2 linked regions of the Cupriavidus necator genome follow. The protein of the gene in region 1 interacts with the protein of each later gene in a pairwise test. Links are inferred from orthologs where the notes say so. Each region holds a gene or a part of one and is shown on either strand. Other genes may lie near its edges. The genes, in order: ligA and leuS.

Evidence for each region.
Region 2: the proteins of ligA (region 1) and leuS interact in binary tests that used the Escherichia coli proteins (3 or more experiments, as listed by UniProt). The link is inferred for Cupriavidus necator from one-to-one orthologs.

Annotation. Positions count from the first base shown.
Region 1 is NZ_CP066018.1:3,324,906-3,335,812, reverse strand. The notes cover bases 7,912-10,808. They hold ligA (NAD-dependent DNA ligase LigA), read right to left. Parts: upstream 10,477-10,808; coding sequence 8,347-10,476; downstream 7,912-8,346. Other genes in these bases: def (peptide deformylase), read right to left, coding at 7,912-8,332. Also shown: tsf (translation elongation factor Ts), read right to left, coding at 190-1,068; rpsB (30S ribosomal protein S2), read right to left, coding at 1,365-2,111; map (type I methionyl aminopeptidase), read left to right, coding at 2,448-3,266; I6H87_RS15600 ([protein-PII] uridylyltransferase), read left to right, coding at 3,354-5,936; I6H87_RS15595 (pseudouridine synthase), read left to right, coding at 5,959-7,710; more of def, read right to left, coding at 7,799-7,911. UniProt on the Escherichia coli protein: DNA ligase that catalyzes the formation of phosphodiester linkages between 5'-phosphoryl and 3'-hydroxyl groups in double-stranded DNA using NAD as a coenzyme and as the energy source for the reaction.
Region 2 is NZ_CP066018.1:2,160,337-2,171,496, forward strand. What follows is about bases 5,513-8,662. They hold leuS (leucine--tRNA ligase), read left to right. Parts: upstream 5,513-5,840; coding sequence 5,841-8,462; downstream 8,463-8,662. Other genes in these bases: dapB (4-hydroxy-tetrahydrodipicolinate reductase), read left to right, coding at 5,513-5,658; I6H87_RS10140 (LPS-assembly lipoprotein LptE), read left to right, coding at 8,497-8,662. In the rest of the region: tkt (transketolase), read left to right, coding at 1-299; gap (type I glyceraldehyde-3-phosphate dehydrogenase), read left to right, coding at 384-1,382; I6H87_RS10110 (flavin reductase family protein), read right to left, coding at 1,452-2,063; I6H87_RS10115 (LysR family transcriptional regulator), read left to right, coding at 2,359-3,354; fur (ferric iron uptake transcriptional regulator), read right to left, coding at 3,448-3,879; I6H87_RS10125 (outer membrane protein assembly factor BamE), read left to right, coding at 4,126-4,749; more of dapB, read left to right, coding at 4,861-5,512; more of I6H87_RS10140, read left to right, coding at 8,663-9,012; holA (DNA polymerase III subunit delta), read left to right, coding at 9,020-10,078; I6H87_RS10150 (glutamate-5-semialdehyde dehydrogenase), read left to right, coding at 10,167-11,160.

The sequences.
Region 1 (10,907 bases):
GGCGCCGGCGGAAGAAAGCCGGTTTTCGGGGTGCCCCGGACTGCCGGACCACCACGGAAACTGGCTGCTGCGGTGCAACGCGGCCTGCGCCGCGCCGCACTACTTATGCAGAGGGGCACCTTACGGCGCCCCTGCGGCATTATAGGCGCCCGGACCAGCCCGAACGGGCAGTCCGCGGCGCCCCGGACATCAGCCCTTCTGGGCAGCGGCCACCTGGGCGGCCACTTCAGCGGCAAAGTCGTCCTGCTTCTTCTCGATGCCTTCGCCCACCACGAACAGGGTGAAGCCCTTCACGGTCGTGTTGGCGGCCTTCAGCATCTGCTCAACCGTCTGCTTGTCGTTCTTCACGAACGGCTGGTTGAACAGCGAGACTTCCTTCAGGTACTTCTGCACCGAACCCTCGACCATCTTGGCGACGATCTCGGCCGGCTTGCCCGACTCGGCAGCCTTCTGCTCGGCAATGCTGCGCTCCTTGGCGATCAGGTCGGCGGGGACCTGCTCGGCCGACAGCGACACCGGCTTCATGGCGGCCACGTGCATGGCCACGTCCTTGGCGGCGGCTTCGTCGCCATCGAACTCGACCATCACGCCGATGCGGGTGCCGTGCAGGTACGAAACCAGCTTGCCGCCGTTGGCGTAGCGGGCAAAGCGGCGGATCGTCAGGTTCTCGCCGATCTTGCCGATCAGGGCCGTGCGGGTGGCTTCAACGCTCACGCCGTCGATTTCCAGCGCCGACAGGGCGGCCACGTCGGCCGGGTTCTGCTTGGCGATCAGTTCGGCGACCTTGGCCGAGAACGCGAGGAAGTCGTCATTCTTGGAGACGAAATCGGTCTCGCAGTTCAGTTCGACCAGCACGCCGGTGGTGCCGTCGATGAACGATGCGACCACGCCTTCGGCAGTCACGCGCGAGGCGGCCTTGCTGGCCTTGTTGCCCAGCTTGACGCGCAGCAGCTCTTCGGCCTTGTCCAGGTCGCCGTCGGCCTCGGTCAGGGCCTTCTTGCACTCCATCATCGGCGCGTCGGTCTTCGCGCGCAGTTCTGCAACCATGCTTGCGGTAATTGCCGCCATTTGTCACTCCTTGAATGGTTCACGCCGGCTGCCGGCAGTCGCCTGCGGCACCCGGTCGGTGGGTCTACAGCACACCCGCGGCAGATACTGCCTGCGGCGGATGACAACAATTCAAATTCAAAAAAAGGGGGCGCCAGATGTGCCCCCTTTTAATTGCCCTTCTTGCCCGGCTGCCGGCGTACCCCGGCTTTCGCCTTGCGCGCAGCCCGTGATGACGGGCGGCAAGCGTTGCTTGTCTGTCGTGCGGTGACGATGCGCGCTAGCGGGTTCCTTTCCGGCAATCAGGCGGCGGGCAATCAGCCTTCCTGCACTTCGACGAATTCGTCGTCGCCGCCGCGAGCGGCTTCAACCACTTCCTGCACCGCGTTGGCACGGCCTTCCAGGATCGCGTCGGCCACGCCGCGCACGTACAGGGCCACGGCCTTGCTCGAGTCGTCGTTGCCCGGGATCACGTAGTCGATGCCTTCCGGCGAGTGGTTGGTATCAACCACGCCGATCACCGGCACGCCCAGCTTGTTGGCTTCGGTCACGGCAATCTTGTGGTAGCCGACGTCGACCACGAAGATCGCGTCCGGAACGCCGCCCATGTCCTTGATGCCGCCGATCGACTTTTCCAGCTTGAGCATCTCGCGCTCGAACATCAGCGCTTCCTTCTTGCTCATGGTTTCCAGCGCGCCGGCTTCCTTGGCGGCTTCCATGTCCTTCAGGCGCTTGATCGAGGTCTTGACCGTCTTGAAGTTGGTCAGCATGCCGCCGAGCCAGCGGGCGTCGACGTAGGGCATGCCGGCACGGCCAGCTTCTTCAGCCAGGATTTCGCGCGACTGGCGCTTGGTGCCCACGAAAAGGATGGTGCCGCGATTGGCTGCCAGCTGACGCACGTACTTCATTGCGTCCTGGAACATCGGCAACGTCTTTTCGAGGTTGATGATGTGGATCTTGTTGCGATGACCGAAGATGAAGGGGGCCATCTTCGGGTTCCAGAAGCGGGTCTGGTGGCCGAAGTGGCAACCGGCTTCCAGCATTTCGCGCATGGTAACGGACATGTAAAACTCCAGAGGGTTAGGTCTGAAGCCCGCCCCGACATTCCTGAAAAGGAACACCCCGGATAGGCGGGCCAGCGATTTCAAACGACAGCAGGAACAATCCTGCAAAATACCGGCCTGGCGCACGCAATGCTGCGCCGCAACCAAGTCAGCCCGCTATTGTAGCAACAAAAGTGCGGCCCACTCAAGCCGCCCGGCTTCCTGGCGCCCTGCGGACTCCGCCCAGCACCGGCGCGCACAGGCTGCGATCTGGCCCCGATGGTGCGATAATCCTACATTGACCTTTCGATTTCGGCGCGGCCAGTGGCCTCGCCATCACTTTTTTGGCGACGCAGCATGAGCATTCACCTGAACACCGCCGAAGACATCGCCCAGATGCGCGTGGCTTGCCGCCTTGGGTCCGAGGTCCTCGACTACATCACGCCCTTCGTTCAGCCAGGCATCACCACCGGCGAGATCGACCGCCTGTGCCACGCCTACATGCGTGAAGTGCAAGGCACTGTGTCGGCGTGCCTGAACTATGCCCCCCCCGGCTATCCGCCCTTCCCCGGCGCGATCTGCACCTCGGTCAACGACGTGATCTGCCATGGCATTCCGGGCGACCGCGTGCTGAAGAACGGTGACGCGATCAACCTGGACATCACGGTCATCACCAAGGAAGGGTACTACGGCGACAACAGCCGCATGTTCATCGTCGGCGAGGGCTCGATCCTGGCCAAGCGCCTGTCGCAGGTGACCTATGAATGCATGTGGAAGGGTATCGCGCAGGTTCGCCACGGCGCCCGTCTGGGCGACATCGGCCACGCCATCCAGATACACGCCGAAGCCGCCGGCTACAGCGTGGTGCGCGAGTACTGCGGCCACGGCATCGGCAAGAACTTCCACGAAGACCCGCAGATCCTGCACTACGGCCGCCCGGGCACCGGCGCCGAGATCAAGGCCGGCATGATCTTCACCATTGAGCCGATGATCAACGCCGGCAAGCGCGATATCCGCACCATGCCCGACCAGTGGACGGTCAAGACCCGCGACCGCAGCCTGTCGGCGCAGTGGGAGCACACCGTGCTGGTCACGGAGACCGGCTACGAGGTCCTCACGGTATCGGCCGGGAGCCCGGCGCCGCCGGCCTTTATCACCGATTCCGTCGCGGCCTGAGGTCGCACTGAAGCCAGGGGCGCCTGACCGGGCGCCTTTCTTTTTCCAGCCGTGCCCACCAATCCGCTCGCCGAGCCCGCCACCACCATGGACACCACGCCGGAACTGCTGCTTGCCGCGCGCGTGCGCGACCAGCTCAAAGCCGACAAGCAGGCACTGTTTGCCGACTTCAACATCAGCGCCAATGTCGGCACGCTGATCACGCGGCTGCGCCGCGCCGTCGACGCCGGGCTGGTGGAAGCCTGGCGCGGCCTGGGGATGCCCGCGGGCGCGGCGCTGGTGGCGGTGGGCGGCTATGGCCGCGGCGAGCTGCTGCCTTACTCCGACGTCGACGTGCTGCTGTTGCTGCCCGCCGAGCCAGACCAGGACACCACCGGGCGCCTGGAGCGCTTTATCGGCCTGTGCTGGGACCTCGGGCTGGAGATCGGCTCTTCGGTGCGCACCGTGGACGATTGCATCCGCGAGTCGCGCCAGGACGTCACCATCCAGACCTCGCTGCTGGAAGCGCGGCTGCTGACCGGCAGCCGCAAGCTGTTCGAGTCGATGCGTACGCGCTACCTCGCCGACCTGGACCCGGCCGCGTTCTTCCAGGCCAAGCTGCTGGAAATGCGCCAGCGCCACGCCAAGTACCAGGACACGCCCTACTCGCTCGAGCCCAACTGCAAGGAAAGCCCCGGCGGCCTGCGCGATCTGCAGGTGATCCTGTGGATGACCAAGGCGGCGGGCCTGGGCGACAGCTGGAAAGAACTTTTCGAGCGCGGCCTGCTGACGCAGCGCGAAGCGCAGGAGCTCGCGCGCAACGAGCGCCTGCTCAAGACCATCCGCGCGCGCCTGCACCTGGTGGCCGGCCGGCGCCAGGACGTGCTGGTATTCGACCTGCAGACCGCGCTGGCGGAGTCCTTCGGCTATCGCCAGACCACCAGCAAGCGCGCCAGCGAACAACTGATGCGCCGCTACTACTGGGCGGCCAAGGCAGTCACGCAGCTCAACAGCGTGCTGCTGCTGAACATCGAGGCGATGCTGTTCCCGAGCGAGTCTCAGGTGACGCGCGTGCTCAACGAGCGCTTTGTCGAGCGCCAGGGCATGCTGGAAATCACCAGCGACGACATCTATGAACGCGACCCGCACGCGATCCTGGAAACCTTCCTGCTGTACCAGCGCACGCCCGGCGTGAAAGGCCTGTCGCCGCGCACGCTGCGCGGGCTGTACAACGCGCGCACCGTGATGAATGCGGGCTGGCGCAACGATCCGGAAAACCGCCGCCTGTTCCTGGCCATCATGCAGGAGCCGCAGGGCATCACCCACGCGCTGCGCCTGATGAACCAGACCAGCGTGCTGGGCCGCTACCTGATCAACTTCCGGCGCATCGTCGGCCAGATGCAGCACGACCTGTTCCACGTCTACACCGTGGACCAGCACATCCTGATGGTGGTGCGCAACATGCGCCGCTTCGCCATCGTCGAGCACACCCACGAGTTCCCGTTCTGCAGCCAGCTGATGGCCAGCTTCGACAAGCCGTGGGTGCTGTGGGTGGCAGCGCTGTTCCACGACATCGCCAAGGGCCGCGGCGGCGACCACTCGAAGCTTGGCACCGTGGATGCGCGCCGCTTCTGCAAGCAGCACGGCATTGCGCGCGAAGACGCCGACCTGGTCTGCTGGCTGGTCGAGCACCACCTGACCATGAGCCACGTGGCGCAGAAGCAGGACCTGACCGATCCCGATGTGATCCACGCCTTTGCCCGCGTGGTCGGCAGCGAACGCTACCTGACCGCGCTCTACCTGCTGACCGTGGCCGACATCCGCGGCACCAGTCCCAAGGTATGGAACGCGTGGAAGGGCAAGCTGCTGGAAGACCTGTACCACATCACGCTGCGCGTGCTCGGCGGCGCGCGCGTGGATTCGCATTCGCTGTGGTCGCAGCGCAAGGAAGACACCATCTCCGAGCTGCGCCTGAAGGCCTTCGACCCGGCGCTGGGCAAGTCCCTGTGGGCGCAGCTCGACGTGGCTTTCTTCCTGCGCCACGATTCGCACGATATCGCCTGGCTCACGCGCCACCTGTACAACAAGGTGGACAGCCCCACGCCGGTGGTCAAGGCACGCGTCTCCCCCGCCGGCGAAGGCCTGCAGGTGGCGGTCTACGTCAAGGACCAGCCCGACCTGTTCGCGCGCATCTGCGGCTACTTCGAGCGCAAGGCATTCTCGATCCAGGACGCCAAGATCCACACCACGCGCCACGGCTACGCGCTGGACACGTTCCAGGTCACCGACCCCGGCATGGCCGGCGACGGCGGCAGCTACCGCGACATCATCGCGCTGGTCGAGCACGAACTGTGCGAGCGGCTGCGCCTGCAAGGCGCACTGCCCGAACCCACGCAGGGGCGGCTGTCGCGCCAGTCGCGCAGCTTCCCGATCAAGCCGCGCGTGGACCTGCGCCCCGACGAGCGCGGCCAGTATTACCTGCTGTCGCTGTCCGCCAACGACCGCACCGGCCTGCTGTACGCCATCGCCCGCGTACTGGCACGGCATCGCGTATCCGTCCACACGGCACGCATCAACACCCTGGGCGAACGCGTCGAAGACGTGTTCCTGGTCGACGGCAGCCGCCTGGCTGCCGACAACCGATTGCAGATTCAGCTTGAACAGGACTTGCTCGCCGCCCTCGCCATCTGAGGCGGGCGGGCAGCATCAACATATGACCGACAGCAATTCGCCGAAGCGCAAGACGCTAGGTATCAAGGCCGCCAGCGACACCGGCACGGCCGCGCGCAAGACCGGTACCCGCCCCGTGCGCGTGTCCGACCTGAACCGCAAGCGCGTGCAAGCCGTCTCCGAAGGCATCAAGCGCGCCCAGGAGCGCGCCGGCGGCAAGACCGGCGGCCGTCCGGCCCAGGGCGAAGCGCAGGCCCGCGCGCCGCGTCCCGCTGACGGCGAACGCCAGGCACGCCCGCGCCGCCCGGAAGGCGGCGAGGCGCGTCCGCGCCGCTTCGGCGATGACGAAAGCCGTCCCCGCCGTTATGGCGATGACCGGGGCGAGGCACGTCCGCGCCGCTTCGAAGGCGGCGAGGCGCGCCCGCCGCGCCGCTTCGGCGACGACGACAACCGCCCGCGCCGCACTGGCGATGACCGGGGCGAGGCACGTCCGCGCCGTTTCGAGGGCGGCGATTCGCGTCCGCCGCGCCGTTTTGGCGACGACGACAACCGCCCGCGCCGCACGGGCGACGATCGCGGCGAGGCACGTCCGCGCCGTTTCGAAGGCGGCGAAGCGCGCCCGCCGCGCCGCTTCGAGGGCGGTGATTCGCGTCCGCCGCGCCGTGCTGGCGAGGACAACAACCGCCCCCGCCGTTTCGAAGGCGCCGAATCGCGTCCGCGCCGCGTTGGCGATGACGAGAACCGCCCTCGCCGCTTCGAAGGCGCCGACTCGCGCCCGCGCCGCTATGGCGACGACGAGAACCGTCCCCGCCGCTTCGAAGGCGCCGACTCGCGTCCGCGCCGTTATGGCGATGACGACCAGCGCCCGCGCCCCGCGCCGTCGGGCGAGCGCCGCCGTGAAGGCACCGCGCCGGCACGCCGCTTCAGCGACACCGCCGACCGCATCCGCACCGCAGGCCCGGCACGCCAGCAGGCACCGGCCGCGCGCCAGGAAAAGCCCGCCCGCGCCGAGTCCAGCCACGACGATGGCCTGGTGCGCCTGTCCAAGCGCATGTCCGAACTGGGCCTGTGCTCGCGCCGCGAAGCCGACGAATGGATCCCGCACGGCTGGGTGCTGGTCGACGGCAAGCCCGTGACCGAACTGGGCAGCCGCATCCGCCCCGACGCCGAGATCGAGATCATGCAGGAAGCGCGCTCCGAACAAGGCGAGCGTGTCACGGTGCTGCTGAACAAGCCGGTGGGCTACGTCTCCGGCCAGGCCGAAGACGGCTACGAGCCGGCCGCGGTGCTGTTCACCCCCGAGAACCAGTGGGAAGGCGATCCCACGCGCAAGCGCTTTGCCCCGTGGCAACGCAAGAGCCTGGCACCCGCCGGCCGCCTTGATATCGACTCAACCGGCCTGCTAGTGCTGACGCAGGACGGCCGCGTCGCGCGCGCGCTGATCGGCGAGGATTCGACCGTCGAGAAGGAATACCTGGTGCGCGTGATCTGGCACTCGCCGCAGGGCGTGGTCGAGCGCAATATCAGCGCGGAATTCCCGGCCGATGATCTCGAGCTGCTGCGCCACGGGCTGTCGCTGGATGGCGTTCCCCTCAAGCCGGCCAAGGTGAGCTGGCAGAACGAGGAGCAGCTGCGCTTCGTGCTGCGCGAAGGCCGCAAGCGCCAGATCCGTCGGATGTGCGAGCAGGTCGGGCTGCAGGTGGTCGGCCTCAAGCGCGTGCGCATGGGACGCGTGGTGCTGGGGGACCTGCCGCCGGGCAAGTGGCGGTTCCTGGGGCAGTTTGAGAAGTTCTGATTCCGGAATTCGCCGACACAAAAAAACCGGTCCTGGGGACCGGTTTTTTTGCGCCTTGCGCGGGTTCGATACCGCGCCGCACAGCTCTTCAATCGTCGTTATTCGGCGGCAGATCCGGAAACAACACCTCCGTAAACCCAAACTGCCTGAAGTCCTTGATCCGCATCGGATAGAGGATCCCCTGCAGGTGGTCGCACTCATGCTGCACCACACGCGCATGGAAGCCCTCGGCCACGCGCTCGATGCGGTTGCCCATCAGGTCATGGCCGCTGTACTTCAGCCGCAGGTGGCGCGGCACCACGCCGCGCAGGCCGGGGACGGACAGGCAGCCCTCCCAGCCGTCCTCCATCTCGTCGGACTCCATTTCCAGCACCGGATTGATCAGCACTGTCTTGGGCACGGTCGGCGCGTCCGGGTAGCGCGGGTTGCGGTCGAAGCCGAAGATCACCACCTGCAGGTCCACGCCGATCTGCGGCGCGGCCAGGCCCGCGCCGTTGGCGTGGTCCATGGTGTCGAACATGTCTTCGATCAGCGTGCGCAGCTCCGGCGTATTGAAGCGCTCCACCGGCCGCGCCACCTGCAGCAGGCGCGGATCGCCCATCTTGAGAATCTCGCGGATCATGGTTGTTTCCCCGGTTATTCCTGTGCCGGCGCGGCGCCGGCCTCTGCCAGCAGCGCCAGCATGCCGGCCTCGTCCAGCACCGGCACGCCCAGCGCCTCGGCCTTGTCGAGCTTGCTGCCTGCCTCGGCGCCCGCGACCACGTAGTCGGTCTTCTTCGATACCGAACCCGCCACCTTGGCGCCGGCGGCTTCCAGCAGTTCCTTGGCGTCCTCGCGCGACATGGTGGGCAGCGTGCCGGTCAGCACGAAGGTCTTGCCCGACAGTGGCGCCGGGGCCTTGGCCACCGGCTCGCTTTCCGTCCAGTGTACGCCTGCGGCGCGCAGTTGTTCGATGACCTCGACGTTGTGCGGCTCGGCAAAGAAGTGCGCGATCGACTGCGCCACCACCGGGCCGACGTCGTTCACCTCCAGCAGCGCGGCTTCGTCGGCTGCCATCAGCGCATCGAGCTTGCCGAAATGCCTGGCCAGGTCCTTGGCGGTGGCTTCGCCCACATGGCGGATGCCCAGCGCGAAGATAAAGCGGTTCATGGTGGTCTCGCGCGACGCGTCGATCGCCGCCACCAGGTTGGCCGCCGACTTGTCGGCCATGCGCTCCAGCGCGGCCAGCTTGGCCACGCCCAGCTTGAACAGATCCGCCGGCGTGCGCACGATGCCCTGGTCGACCAGTTGCTCGACCAGCTTGTCGCCCAGGCCTTCGATATCCATGGCGCGCCGCTGCGCGAAGTGCAGCAGCGCCTGCTTGCGCTGCGCGGCGCAGATCAGGCCGCCGGTGCAGCGGGCGATGGCTTCGTCTTCCAGCTTTTCGATATGCGAGCCGCAGACCGGGCAGGCAGTCGGCATCACGAACGCGCGCGCATCGTCGGGGCGGCGTTCGGTCACCACGGCGACCACCTCCGGGATCACGTCGCCGGCGCGGCGCACGATCACGGTGTCGCCGATATGCACGTCCTTGCGGCGGATCTCGTCCTCGTTGTGCAGCGTGGCGTTGGTCACCGTGACGCCGCCGACAAACACCGGCTTGAGCCGCGCCACCGGCGTGATCGCGCCGGTGCGGCCGACCTGCACTTCGATGTCCTCGACGATGGTGGTCATTTCCTGCGCCGGGAACTTGTGCGCCAGCGCAAAACGCGGCGCGCGCGAGACAAAGCCCAGGCGCTCCTGTTCGGCCAGTGCGTTGACCTTGTAGACCACGCCGTCGATGTCATACGGCAGCGCGTCGCGGCGCTGGCCGATATCGCGGTAGAAATCCAGCAGGCCCTGCGCGCCCTTCACCACCGCCCGGTCCTTGCACACTGGCAGACCCAGCGCGGCAAAGCCGTCGAGCATGGCGCTGTGGGTGGGCGGACGGTCCACGCCCTGCAGCTCGCCCAGGCCGTAGGCGAAGAACGACAGCGGCCGCTTGGCGGTGATGCGCGGATCGAGCTGGCGCAGGCTGCCCGCGGCGGCGTTGCGCGGGTTGACGAAGGTCTTCTCGCCGGCCTCGGCCTGGCGTTCGTTGAGCTTGTCGAAGTCGCCGCGGTACATGAAGACTTCGCCCCGCACTTCAAGCACGGCGGGAGCCTGGCCGCGCAGCTTCAGCGGGATCGCCTTGATGGTGCGCACGTTGACCGTGACATCTTCGCCGGTCTCGCCGTCGCCGCGGGTGGCGGCCTGCACCAGCCTGCCGTCCTCATAGCGCAGCGACATGGCCAGGCCGTCGAACTTCAGCTCGCAGGCGTACTCGACCGCATCGGCCGCGCTGAACAGGTCCTGCTCGCCGGCTGCGGGCGCGGTGCGGCCCAGGCCCTGCGCGCAGCGGCGGTCGAAGTTCAGCACGTCGTCGTCGGCGAAGCCGTTGTTGAGCGACAGCATCGGCACGCGGTGGCGCACCGAATCGAAGGCCGACAGCGGCTCGCCGCCCACGCGCTGGGTGGGCGAGTCCGGCGTCTGCAGTTCGGGATGCTCCAGCTCCAGCGCCTGCAGCTCGCTGAACAGCGCGTCGTACTCGGCGTCGGGAATGGTAGGCGCGTCCAGCACGTAGTACTGGTAGTTGTGGCGATCCAGCTCGTCGCGCAGCCAGGCCACGCGCTTGGCGGCGGCTTCGGGCGGCAAGGGGCCGGCGGGCGCGGAGGCATCTGCCTGCGCGCCGCGGTGTGTTGCGGTCATGGCAGGCTCCGGCTAGATACTGAACAGGCGCTGCGCCACCAACGAACCGGCCGGCATGCCGCGCGCTTCCAGCTTGTTGTACAGCGTTTCAAGCTGGCTGAAGATCGCGACGAACGAGGCCTCGGTCAGCGGCCGCAATTGTCGTCGACCAGCTGCGCGCCCATGCGCTGGGCCAGCGTGTGACCGTATTCGCACACGGTCTTGAACGGCCTGGCGGCCTGGTCGGCCACCGGCACGTCGAGCAGCAGCGTGATCTGGCGGCCGGCCTTGACGGTCAGGTCGTCGCGCAGGAAGTTGGTGTCGCCGAACTGCAGCGTGAACAGCGGACGCTGCACGCCCTCGGCATTGGCCTGGTAGCGGATAAAACGCGTGCCGTCGCGCGACAGCACCAGCCCGTCCTGCGTGGCAACGTTCTGCACGTACGCCGCCGA
Region 2 (11,160 bases), 1.2 Mb from region 1 along the record:
TGGCCGTCGGCGCCGCCGATGCACTGGCCGCCGAAGGCGTGCACGTGCGCGTGGTGTCGATTCCCGCGACCACCGTGTTCGACAAGCAGGACACCGCCTACAAGGCCAGCGTGCTGCCGGCCGGCGTGCCGCGCGTGGCGGTCGAGGCGGGCGTGACGGACTTCTGGTGGAAGTACCAGGTCCAGGCGGTGGTGGGCATTGACACCTTCGGTGAGTCGGCCCCGGCCGGCGTGCTGTTCAAGCACTTCGGCTTTACCGTCGACAACGTTGTCCGAACGGTAAAGGACACCCTTATCTAAGCATCCGGGCGCTGGAGCCGCGTGGTGCGCCGCGCGGCCCGTGCGGCGCCCACCGGTTTCAATCGATCCTCAGGAGAGACAGTCATGACCATCAAGATCGGCATCAACGGCTTCGGCCGCATCGGACGCATGGTGTTCCGCGCCGCAGTCGCCAACTTCAAGGACATCGAAGTCGTTGGCATCAACGACCTGCTGGAGCCCGACTACCTGGCATACATGCTGAAGTACGACTCGGTGCATGGCCGCTTCGACGGCGAAGTGTCGGTCGACGGCAACACCCTGGTCGTCAACGGCAAGAAGATTCGCCTGACCGCGGTCAAGGATCCGGCCGAACTGAAGTGGGGCGAGATCGGCGCCGATGTGGTGGTCGAATCGACCGGCATCTTCCTGACCAAGGAAGGCGCGCAGAAGCACCTCGACGCGGGCGCCAAGAAGGTGATCATGTCGGCCCCGTCCAAGGACGACACCCCGATGTTCGTGTACGGCGTGAACCACGAGTCGTACAAGGGCGAGGCGATCATCTCCAACGCCAGCTGCACCACCAACTGCCTGGCACCGGTGGCCAAGGTGCTGAACGACAAGTGGGGCATCAAGCGCGGCCTGATGACCACCGTGCACGCTGCCACCGCCACCCAGAAGACCGTTGACGGCCCGTCCAACAAGGACTGGCGCGGCGGCCGCGGCATCCTGGAAAACATCATCCCGTCGTCGACCGGCGCCGCCAAGGCCGTGGGCGTGGTGATTCCGCAGCTGAACAAGAAGCTGACCGGCATGTCGTTCCGCGTGCCGACCTCGGACGTGTCCGTGGTCGACCTGACCGTCGAGCTGGAAAAGTCGGCGACGTACGAAGAAATCTGCGCCGAGATGAAGGCCCAGAGCCAGGGCGCGCTCAAGGGTGTGCTGGGCTACACCGAAGACAAGGTCGTCGCCACCGACTTCCGCGGCGATGCCCGCACCTCGATCTTCGACGCCGAAGCCGGCATCGCGCTGGACGGCACCTTCATCAAGGTCGTGAGCTGGTACGACAACGAGTGGGGCTACTCGAACAAGGTGCTGGAAATGGTCCGCGTCGCGGCCAAGTAATCCGGCAGCTTCCGCAGTAAAGGAAAACGCGCCTTCGGGCGCGTTTTTCATTTTCCGGCGCTGTGATATTCAGCCAGCCGGGCGGGGCGCCAGTGGGCGCGCGTCGATTGCGTCGCCGTCCACCAGGAAATGGCCGCCAGCCACATGGTGGATGGTGCGCAGCGCATCATGGCCGTCGAAATGCCAGCGCCCGTTGCTGAACACGCGCGAGTCCGCATGAGCGGCCACGACTTCGCCAAGGAACAGGTCGTAGGTCTGCTGCGTGGCCGGCTCCGGCAGCAGCCGGCATTCCAGCCAGGCCGCGCAGCCCTCCAGCAGCGGCGCGCCCACCGCCGTGCCGGCAAAGGTGCCAAGGCCGTAGGCGTCGAACTTGTCGGTGCCTTCCTGCTCCATCAGCGCCAGGCCCGAGCTGGAGCCCAGTGCCTCGGTCAGGTCGACCTGGCTGACGGTGGGGACCTGCAACACGAACTCGCCGCTGTCTTCCAGCAGGTGCCGGGTCCAGGTGCTCTTGTCCAGCACCACTGCCACCTTGGGCGGGGCGAAGTCGAGCGGCATGGCCCAGGCGGCGGCCATGATATTGCGCTTGCCGCCGGCGGCGGCGCTGACCAGCACAGTGGGGCCGTGGTTCAGCAAGCGGTAGGCTTTCGGGAGTGATACGGGCAGGCGGAAATGTTCAGGCATGATGGCCGGGATGAGCCGTCAGAAAAGAATGATAAAAATGGGAACGGCGGACCCACTATACCCGGATGTACGAGTGCATGTTGCGGCGCGGGAAATGTTCACATATGCGGTCAATTGTGGAAAAAGAGCGCAATTTTTCAGAAATATGGCGTAGACGGCCATTTCAGAAATGCCGAATTTGCTTTCCGAGCTTGTTTTTTCCTCTTACACTATTAAGACGCCGTTGAAATCTGATGTGCAGCCAGTGCAAGTGGTGGGGCCATCTAGCTAAGAATAATCTGACCGAGGCCTGATCATGGTGAACGTAGACACGAAGCTTTTAGTGATCTTCACCGAACTACTGAGCAAGCGAAATGCCACTTATGTAGCGGAAAAGATGCATATGACCGCACCGGCCGTATCGCACTCGCTGGGCAGGCTGCGTGAAATCTTTGACGATCCGCTCTTCATCCGCGTCCCGCATGGCCTGACGCCAACGCCGCGTGCGCTGGAACTGGGCCCGAAGATCCGCGACATGCTGGACTTGTGGTCGTCGATCAACGAGGGCGATGCCGACAATTTTGATCCGGCCATTGCCACCGGCACGCTGAGCATCGGCTTCGCTGCTGAACTGGGCGACACGGTATTCAACCGTTTTGTGCTGCGTATCAAGCAGCTGGCGCCGGACCTGCATATCAAGCTGGTCGAATCCCATTCGTGGGAAACGGACGTCGCCTCGATGCGCGCCAATGAACTTGACCTGGCCTTTTCGCCGTTCCCGACACGCCACCCGGAAATCGTCGAGGAAATGGTGACGTCGCTGAACCTGTGGGTTTGCGCGCGCAAGAGCCATCCGGTGCTCAAGAACCACTGCTCGCTGGAGCAATACCTGGATTGCGGCCATATCTTCATGGCGCATTCCGGCGGCTCCGGCCGCCCGGCGCCGTCGCTGATTCCGCTCGACTACGCGCTGCAGCAGCGCGGGCTCAAGCGCAATGCGACGCTGACGGTACATTCATGGCGTGCCCAGGCCGAACTGGCCTCGCAGACCGACATGATCTTCACCGTCAATGCGCTGACCAAGGACATGGCCTGCGAGACCTATGGCCTGAAGGCCTTCCCGCTGCCGTCGGAACTGAACACCATGCTCGGCCTGAACATGTTCTGGCACCGCAGCCGCAACACCCATCCGATGCTGGTGTGGGCGCGCAACCTGTTCCGCCAGGTGGTGGGCGAGTTTGTCGGACTGCCGCCGGCACGCCCGGCACGGGTGGTCACCGAACAGGACCTGCAAGACCTGCAGGCACCCTGAGCAGCATCCTGCGGCGAGCAGCCCAAACAAAAAACCGGCGCCTGGCGCCGGTTTTTTGTTGCCCGTCTGCGCTCCGCGGTGGAGCGTGCAGGCTTATCGTTTGGGTCTGTGGGGACAGTCTGTTTTGGTGCAATTGCCGTACAGCGACAGTGCATGTTCCTGCAGCGTAAAGCCGCGCTCGCGCGCGATGCTTTGCTGGCGGTGCTCGATTTCAGAGTCGAAGAACTCCTCGACGCGGCCGCAGTCGAGGCACACCAGGTGGTCATGGTGCTTGCCTTCGTTGAGTTCGAAAATCGCCTTGCCGGATTCAAAGTTGTTGCGCGAGAGCAGGCCCGCCTGCTCGAACTGGGTCAGCACGCGGTAGACGGTGGCCAGGCCGATGTCCATATGCTCGTTCAGCAGGATACGGTAGACGTCTTCCGCGCTCAGGTGCCGCTGCTCACTGGTCTGAAAAATTTCAAGAATCTTCAGCCTGGGCACGGTCGCCTTCAGGCCGATGTTCTTGAGGTCCGCCGGACTCGGCATGTGGGTGACTCCCTAGAGTACAATGACTGGATAGTTGAATCATAAGGGTTTTGGCAGCAAAAGTCGCTCGCGGTAGTGATGTCCCAGGTCGACGTCACGCGCCCGGCACGGTTGCCGTCCCATGTGGTTGTCGCGGCAGGCGCAACAAGGCGTGTGTGGTGCAATCGGCGCATATTGCGCCGTTTTTGTGCCCGCTTTGCGGTACCGTGCCGCGGTACTTTTCTTTCCCTCCCGGAAGCGAGATACATGCGTTCTATCCGTTCGTCCGCCATGCGCCCGACGCTGGTTGTCCCCCTGCTGGCCGCGGCCCTGCTGGCCGGCGCCTGCTCAGCCTACGATTCCACCTCGCGCAAGGTAGCCAACGCCATCACGCCGTACCGGATCAACATCGTGCAGGGCAATTTCGTCTCGCGCGAGGCCGTATCGCAACTGCGCGAAGGCATGACGCGCGACCAGGTCAAGTTCCTGCTCGGCACGCCGCTGCTGAATGACGTGTTCCACGCCAACCGCTGGGACTATGTGTTCTCGTTCCGCCGCGGCAATACCCCGGTGGTGCAGCAGCGCCGCTTCACGGTGTTTTTCGAAGGCGACCGGCTGGTCAAGTTCAGTGGCGATGAACTGCCGTCCGAGTATGAGCTGATTGCCGAGATCGACGGCATGAAAAAGGCGCTGAAGGACCAGACGCCGGGCAAGATCTCCACCGGCGCGACAGCCGCCGCGGCCGCCCCGGCCGAAGCGCAGACCACGGTGGAGAACTTTGTGCCGCGGCAGGCGCAGCAGCCGGAGGCGGCACCCGCCCCTGCGGCATCGCCGGCCGCTCCCACCGAGGCAGCGGCGCCGGCCCAGGCCCCCAAACCGGCCGCCAACTGATCGGCCGCACGGCGCGCCGGCAGCGGCGCGCCACCAGTTTTCCGGGCCGGTCAGGCATGGCCGGCTCGATCACTTTCCGCGCATTGCGCATATTCCGCTGAGCCAGACACCATGAACATCGCCATTGCAGGCGCATCGGGCCGCATGGGCCGCATGCTGATCGAACAAGTGCTGAACACCGAGGGCGTGAGCCTCGCGGGCGCGCTCGACGTGCCGGGCTCGCCGGCGCTGGGCCAGGATGCGGGCCTGCTGCTGGGCCGGCAGACCGGTGTGGCGATCAGTTCCGATGTGGAAGCGGTGCTGGCCGGCGCGGACTGCCTGATCGATTTCACCCGTCCCGAAGGCACGCTGGCCCACGTGGCCGCGGCGAAGAAGCTGGGCGTGAAGATGGTGATCGGCACCACTGGCTTCGACGAGGCCGGCAAGGCCGCGTTGGCCGAGGCCGCCAGGTCGATCGGGATCGTCTTCGCCGCCAACTTCAGCGTCGGTGTCAACGCCACCTTCAAGCTGCTGGAAGTGGCCGCCAGGCTGCTGTCGACTGGCTATGATATCGAAGTGATCGAGGCGCATCACCGCTTTAAGGTCGATGCCCCGTCGGGCACCGCGCTGAAGATGGGTGAAGTGATTGCCGATGCGCTTGGCCGCGACCTCAAGACCTGTGCCGTCTATGCCCGCGAAGGCCACACCGGCGAGCGCAATCCCAACTCGATCGGTTTTGCCACCGTGCGCGGCGGCGATATCGTCGGCGACCACACCGTGATGTTCGCCGGCATCGGCGAGCGCATCGAGATCAGCCACAAGTCTTCCAGCCGCCAGTCGTATGCCGACGGTGCCGTGCGCGCCGCCCGTTTCCTCGCCGACAAGCCCAACGGCCTGTTCGACATGCAGGACGTGCTGGGCCTGAAGTAAGGCGCCGCGGGGCGCGCAGGGCCGAAACTGGCCTGCCGCCACGGTTATAATCGTCTTCTTTCGCATTGCACGCCCGGCGGGCGCCGCGCAAGCGGCGCGCCCGCTGCTCTCATTCCAACGATTCCCCCGGATGCCGGCAGGCCAGTTGCCGCGCAAACGTTGTCCTGACTGCTGTCCCGACCATGCAAGACAAATACCTTCCTTCCGCCGTTGAACAAGCCGCCCAGCAGCACTGGCAAGCCATCGACGCCTATCGCGTGTCGGAGCATGCGGCCGGGGCCGACGGCAAGGAAAAGCCCAAGTTCTACGCCTGCTCGATGCTGCCGTATCCGTCGGGCAAGCTGCACATGGGCCACGTGCGGAACTACACCATCAACGACGTGATGGCGCGCTACCTGCGCATGAACGGCAACAACGTGCTGATGCCGATGGGCTGGGACGCCTTCGGCATGCCGGCCGAGAACGCCGCGCTGAACAACGGCGTGGCGCCGGCGGCCTGGACCTACGACAACATCGCTTACATGAAGAAGCAGATGCAGTCGATGGGCCTGGCGATCGACTGGTCGCGCGAGGTCGCCACCTGCAGCCCGGACTACTACCGCTGGAACCAGTGGCTGTTCCTGAAGATGCTGGAAAAGGGCATCGCCTACCGCAAGACCGGCACTGTCAACTGGGATCCGGTCGACCAGACCGTGCTGGCCAACGAGCAGGTCATCGACGGCCGCGGCTGGCGCTCCGGCGCGGTGGTGGAAAAGCGCGAGATCCCGATGTACTACCTGCGCATCACCGAGTATGCGGAGGAACTGCTGGGCGACCTGGACCAGCTGGGCTGGCCCGAGCGCGTCAAGGTGATGCAGCAGAACTGGATCGGCAAGAGCGTGGGCGTGCGCTTTGCGTTCCCGCACGACATCCCCGGCGAGGACGGCAAGCCGATCAATGACGGCAAGCTGTACGTGTTCACCACGCGCGCCGACACCATCATGGGCGTGACCTTCTGCGCGGTCGCCGCCGAGCACCCGCTGGCCACCCATGCCGCGCTGAACAACCCCGAACTGGCTGCCTTTATCGACGAATGCAAGCACGGCTCGGTCATGGAAGCCGACATGGCGACCATGGAGAAGAAGGGCATGCCGACCGGCCTGCAAGTGGTGCACCCGCTGACCGGCGAGAAGGTCGACGTGTGGGTCGGCAACTACGTGCTGATGAGCTACGGCGACGGCGCCGTGATGGGCGTGCCCGCGCACGACGAGCGCGACTTCGCCTTCGCGCTCAAGTACAAGCTGCCGATCAGGCAAGTCATTGACGTGAAGGGCCAGCCGTACTCGACCGAAGCCTGGCAGGAATGGTACGGCGACAAGGAGCAGGGCACCTGCATCCACAGCGGCAAGTACGATGGCCTCGGCTACCAGGCCGCGGTCGAAGCCATTGCCGCCGACCTGGGCGCCAAGGGCCTGGGTGAGAAGAAGGTGACCTGGCGCCTGCGCGACTGGGGCATCTCGCGCCAGCGCTACTGGGGCACGCCGATCCCGCTGATCCACTGCGACAGCTGCGGCGTGGTGCCGGTCCCTGAGAAAGACCTGCCGGTGGTGCTGCCCGAAGACCTGGTGCCGGACGGCACCGGCAACCCGCTGGCCAAGGATGCGCGCTTCCTGCAGTGCACCTGCCCGTCGTGCGGCAAGCCGGCGCGCCGCGAGACCGACACGATGGATACCTTCATCGACTCGTGCTGGTACTACATGCGCTATACCTGCCCGGATGCGGCCACCATGGTCGATGCGCGCAACGATTACTGGATGCCGATGGACCAGTACATCGGCGGCATCGAGCACGCGATCCTGCACCTGCTGTACGCACGCTTCTGGACCAAGGTCATGCGCGACCTGGGCCTGGTCAAGTTCGACGAGCCCTTCACCAACCTGCTGACGCAGGGCATGGTGCTCAACGAGACCTACTACCGTGAAGACGCGTCGGGCAAGAAGCACTGGTACAACCCGGCCGAGGTCGACCTGCGCACCGACGAGCGCGGCCGCCCGGTAGGCGCCACGCTGATCGCCGACGGCCAGCCGGTGGTGATCGGCGGCGTCGAGAAGATGTCGAAGTCCAAGAACAACGGCATCGATCCGCAGGCGCTGATCGACCAGTACGGCGCCGACACCGCGCGCCTGTTCGTGATGTTCGCCGCGCCGCCGGAGCAGCAGCTTGAGTGGAGCGGCTCGGGCGTCGAGGGCGCCTCGCGCTTCCTGCGCCGCGTGTGGAACTACGGCTATGCCAATGCCGCGGCCATCCGCGACGGCGCCGGCGGCAAGCCGACTGCCGATGACGCCGACCTGCGCCGCGAGATCCACGGCGTGCTCAAGCAGGCCAACTACGACTACCAGCGCATCCAGTACAACACCGTGGTGTCCGCCACGATGAAGATGCTGAACGCGCTGGACGACGCCAAGACGGCTTCGCCGGCCGCGCGCCGCGAGTGCTTCGGCATCCTGCTGCGCGTGCTGTACCCGGTGGTGCCGCACGTCACCCACGGCCTGTGGGACCAGCTGGGCTACGCCGCCGAAGCCGGCGACCTGCTCGACGCGCCGTGGCCGCAGGTCGATGAAGCCGCGCTGGTGCGCAGCGAGATCGAACTGGTGCTGCAGATCAACGGCAAGGTGCGCGGCAGCATCACCGTGCCCGCCGAAGCCGACCGCGCCGCGATCGAGGCAACCGCCGCCGCCAGCGAGACCGTGGCCAAGTTTGCCGAGGGCAAGGCGCCGAAGAAGATCGTGGTGGTACCCGGCCGCCTGGTCAACGTGGTGTTGTAAGCTGGCCCCGGAACCTGACAAGGAATCGCCAAGAATGAAGCGACTGAACATGGGGCGCCGCAAGGTGCTCGCGGCAATGCTGGCAGTGCCGGCAACGGGCCTGCTGGCCGGTTGCGGCTTCCACATGCGCGGCAACGCGGATTTCGCCTTCAAGCGGCTCTATATCGGGATTCCGGCCAATTCGCTGATGGGCGCGGACCTGCGCCGCGCCATCCGCGGCGGTTCCGACACCCAGGTGGTAGCCGACCAGAAAGAGGCCGACGCCCTGCTGGACGTGCTGCAGGACACCCGCACCAAGTCGATCCTGTCGATCACGACCGAGGGCGTGGTGCGTGAATACCGCCTGACGCAGCGTTTCACCTTCCGCCTGCGCGACCCCGCCGGCAATGAACTGATCGCGCCGTCGCAGCTGGTGCTGACCCGCGACCTGACCTACAACGAAGCCAACACGCTGGCCAAGGACTACGAAGAGCAGCAGCTGTACCGCGACATGCAGCGCGATATCGTGCAGCAGCTGATGCGCCGGCTGGCCGCCGTCAAGGCCATCTGATCACGGCATGCAGCTCAAGCTCGACGGGCTCGACGCGCACCTGAGGCAGGCCAAGGCCAAGGGCCTGGCACCGCTGTACGTGGTACATGGCGACGAACACCTGCTGGTGCTGGAAGCCGTCGACCGCCTGCGCGCCGCGGCGCGCGAAGCCGGCTTCTCCGAGCGCGACGTGCTGGTGGCCGAGCGCGGCTTCCACTGGGGCCAGCTAGTCGAGGCGCAGCAGTCGATGTCGCTCTTTGGCGACCGCAAGATCGTTGAACTCCGCATCCCGTCGGGCAAGCCCGGCAAGGACGGCGGCGAGGCGCTGCGCGCCGTGGCCGCCCAGCCGTCGCCCGACGTGGTGCTGCTGGTGACGCTGCCGCGGCTGGATTTTGCCGCGTCCAAGTCGGCCTGGTTCCAGGCGCTGGAAGGCGCCGGCGTGTCGATCAAGGTCGACTCCGTGGACCGCACCCGGCTGCCGGCCTGGGTCGGCGAGCGGCTGTCGCTGCAGCAGCAACGCGTCGAAGGCGGCGAGCCGGGCCGACGTGCGCTGCAGTTCATCGCCGACAAGGTCGAGGGCAACCTGCTGGCGGCGCACCAGGAAATCCAGAAGCTGGGGCTGCTGTACCCGCCCGGCGAGCTCACCTTCGACCAGGTGCACGATGCGGTGCTGAATGTGGCCCGCTATGACGTGTTCAAGCTGTCTGAATCGATGCTCTCTGGCGACGTGCCGCGGCTGGTGCGCATGCTCGAAGGGCTGCGCGGCGAGGGCGAGGCCACGGTGCTGGTGCTGTGGGCGCTGACCGAGGAAATTCGCGTATTATCCAAGGTCCGGCAAGGGCTGGCGGCTGGCAAGCCGGCGGGTGTGCTGATGCGCGAACTGCGCGTCTGGGGCCCGCGCGAGCGGCTGGTGCCGCAGGCCGCGCAGCGCCTGGCGCAGCCAAGGCTGGAAGCGGCGCTGGCACTGGCGGCGCGGCTGGACCGCCAGGTCAAGGGCCTGTCGGACCTGCCGCCACCGGGCGGCAGCCCGCTGCCGGCGGAACCATGGGACGGGCTGCAGCAGCTTGCCCTGATGATCGCGCGCTGAACGCGCAACTCCACAGGTTTGCTTCCCCCGCCGCGTGCGGCGGGGGGACGGAAAACACACTGACGGCCACCACCCCAGGGCCACTGACATGAACGAGCTCGACCTCAATCAATACATGGACCGCGTCGGCCGCCAGGCCCGCGCCGCGTCGCGCGCCATGGCGCGTGCCTCCACGGCCGACAAGAACCGCGCGCTGCTGACCATCGCCGCGGCCATCCGCCGCGATGCCGACAAGCTCAAGGCGGTCAACGCGCGTGACGTTGAACGCGCCCGCGCCAACGGCCAGGACGCCGCCTTCATCGACCGCCTGACGCTGTCGGACAAGGCCATCGCCACCATGGCCGCGGGCCTGGGGCAGATCGCCGCGCTGGCCGACCCGATCGGCGAGATCTCGAACATGAAGTTCCGCCCGACCGGCATCCAGGTCGGCCAGATGCGCGTGCCGCTGGGCGTGATCGGCATCATCTACGAGTCGCGCCCGAACGTGACCATCGACGCCGCGGCGCTGTGCCTGAAGTCGGGCAACGCCACCATCCTGCGCGGCGGCTCCGAAGCAATCGAATCCAACACCGCGCTGGCGGCGCTGGTGGCCGAGGGCCTGTCCGCGGCCGGCCTGCCGTCCGAGGCGGTGCAGGTGATCGAGACCACTGACCGCGCTGCCGTGGGCCGGCTGATCACCATGACCGAATACGTCGACGTGATCGTGCCGCGCGGCGGCAAGAGCCTGATCGCGCGGCTGATGGAAGAAGCGCGCGTGCCGATGATCAAGCACCTGGACGGCATCTGCCACGTCTATATCGACGCCGATGCCGACCTGGACAAGGCCGTGCGCGTCTGCGACAACGCCAAGACGCAGCGCTATGCGCCGTGCAACACCATGGAGACGCTGCTGGTGTCGCAGGACATCGCCGCCGCCGCGCTGCCGCCGCTGTGCCGCATCTACCAGGAGAAGGGCGTCGAGCTGCGCGTGTGTCCGGCCACCCGCGCCACGCTGGAAGCCGCCGGCTTTACCGGCCTGGTCGATGCCGCCGAGGAAGACTGGCGCCTGGAATACCTGGCGCCGATCCTCGCCATCAAGACCG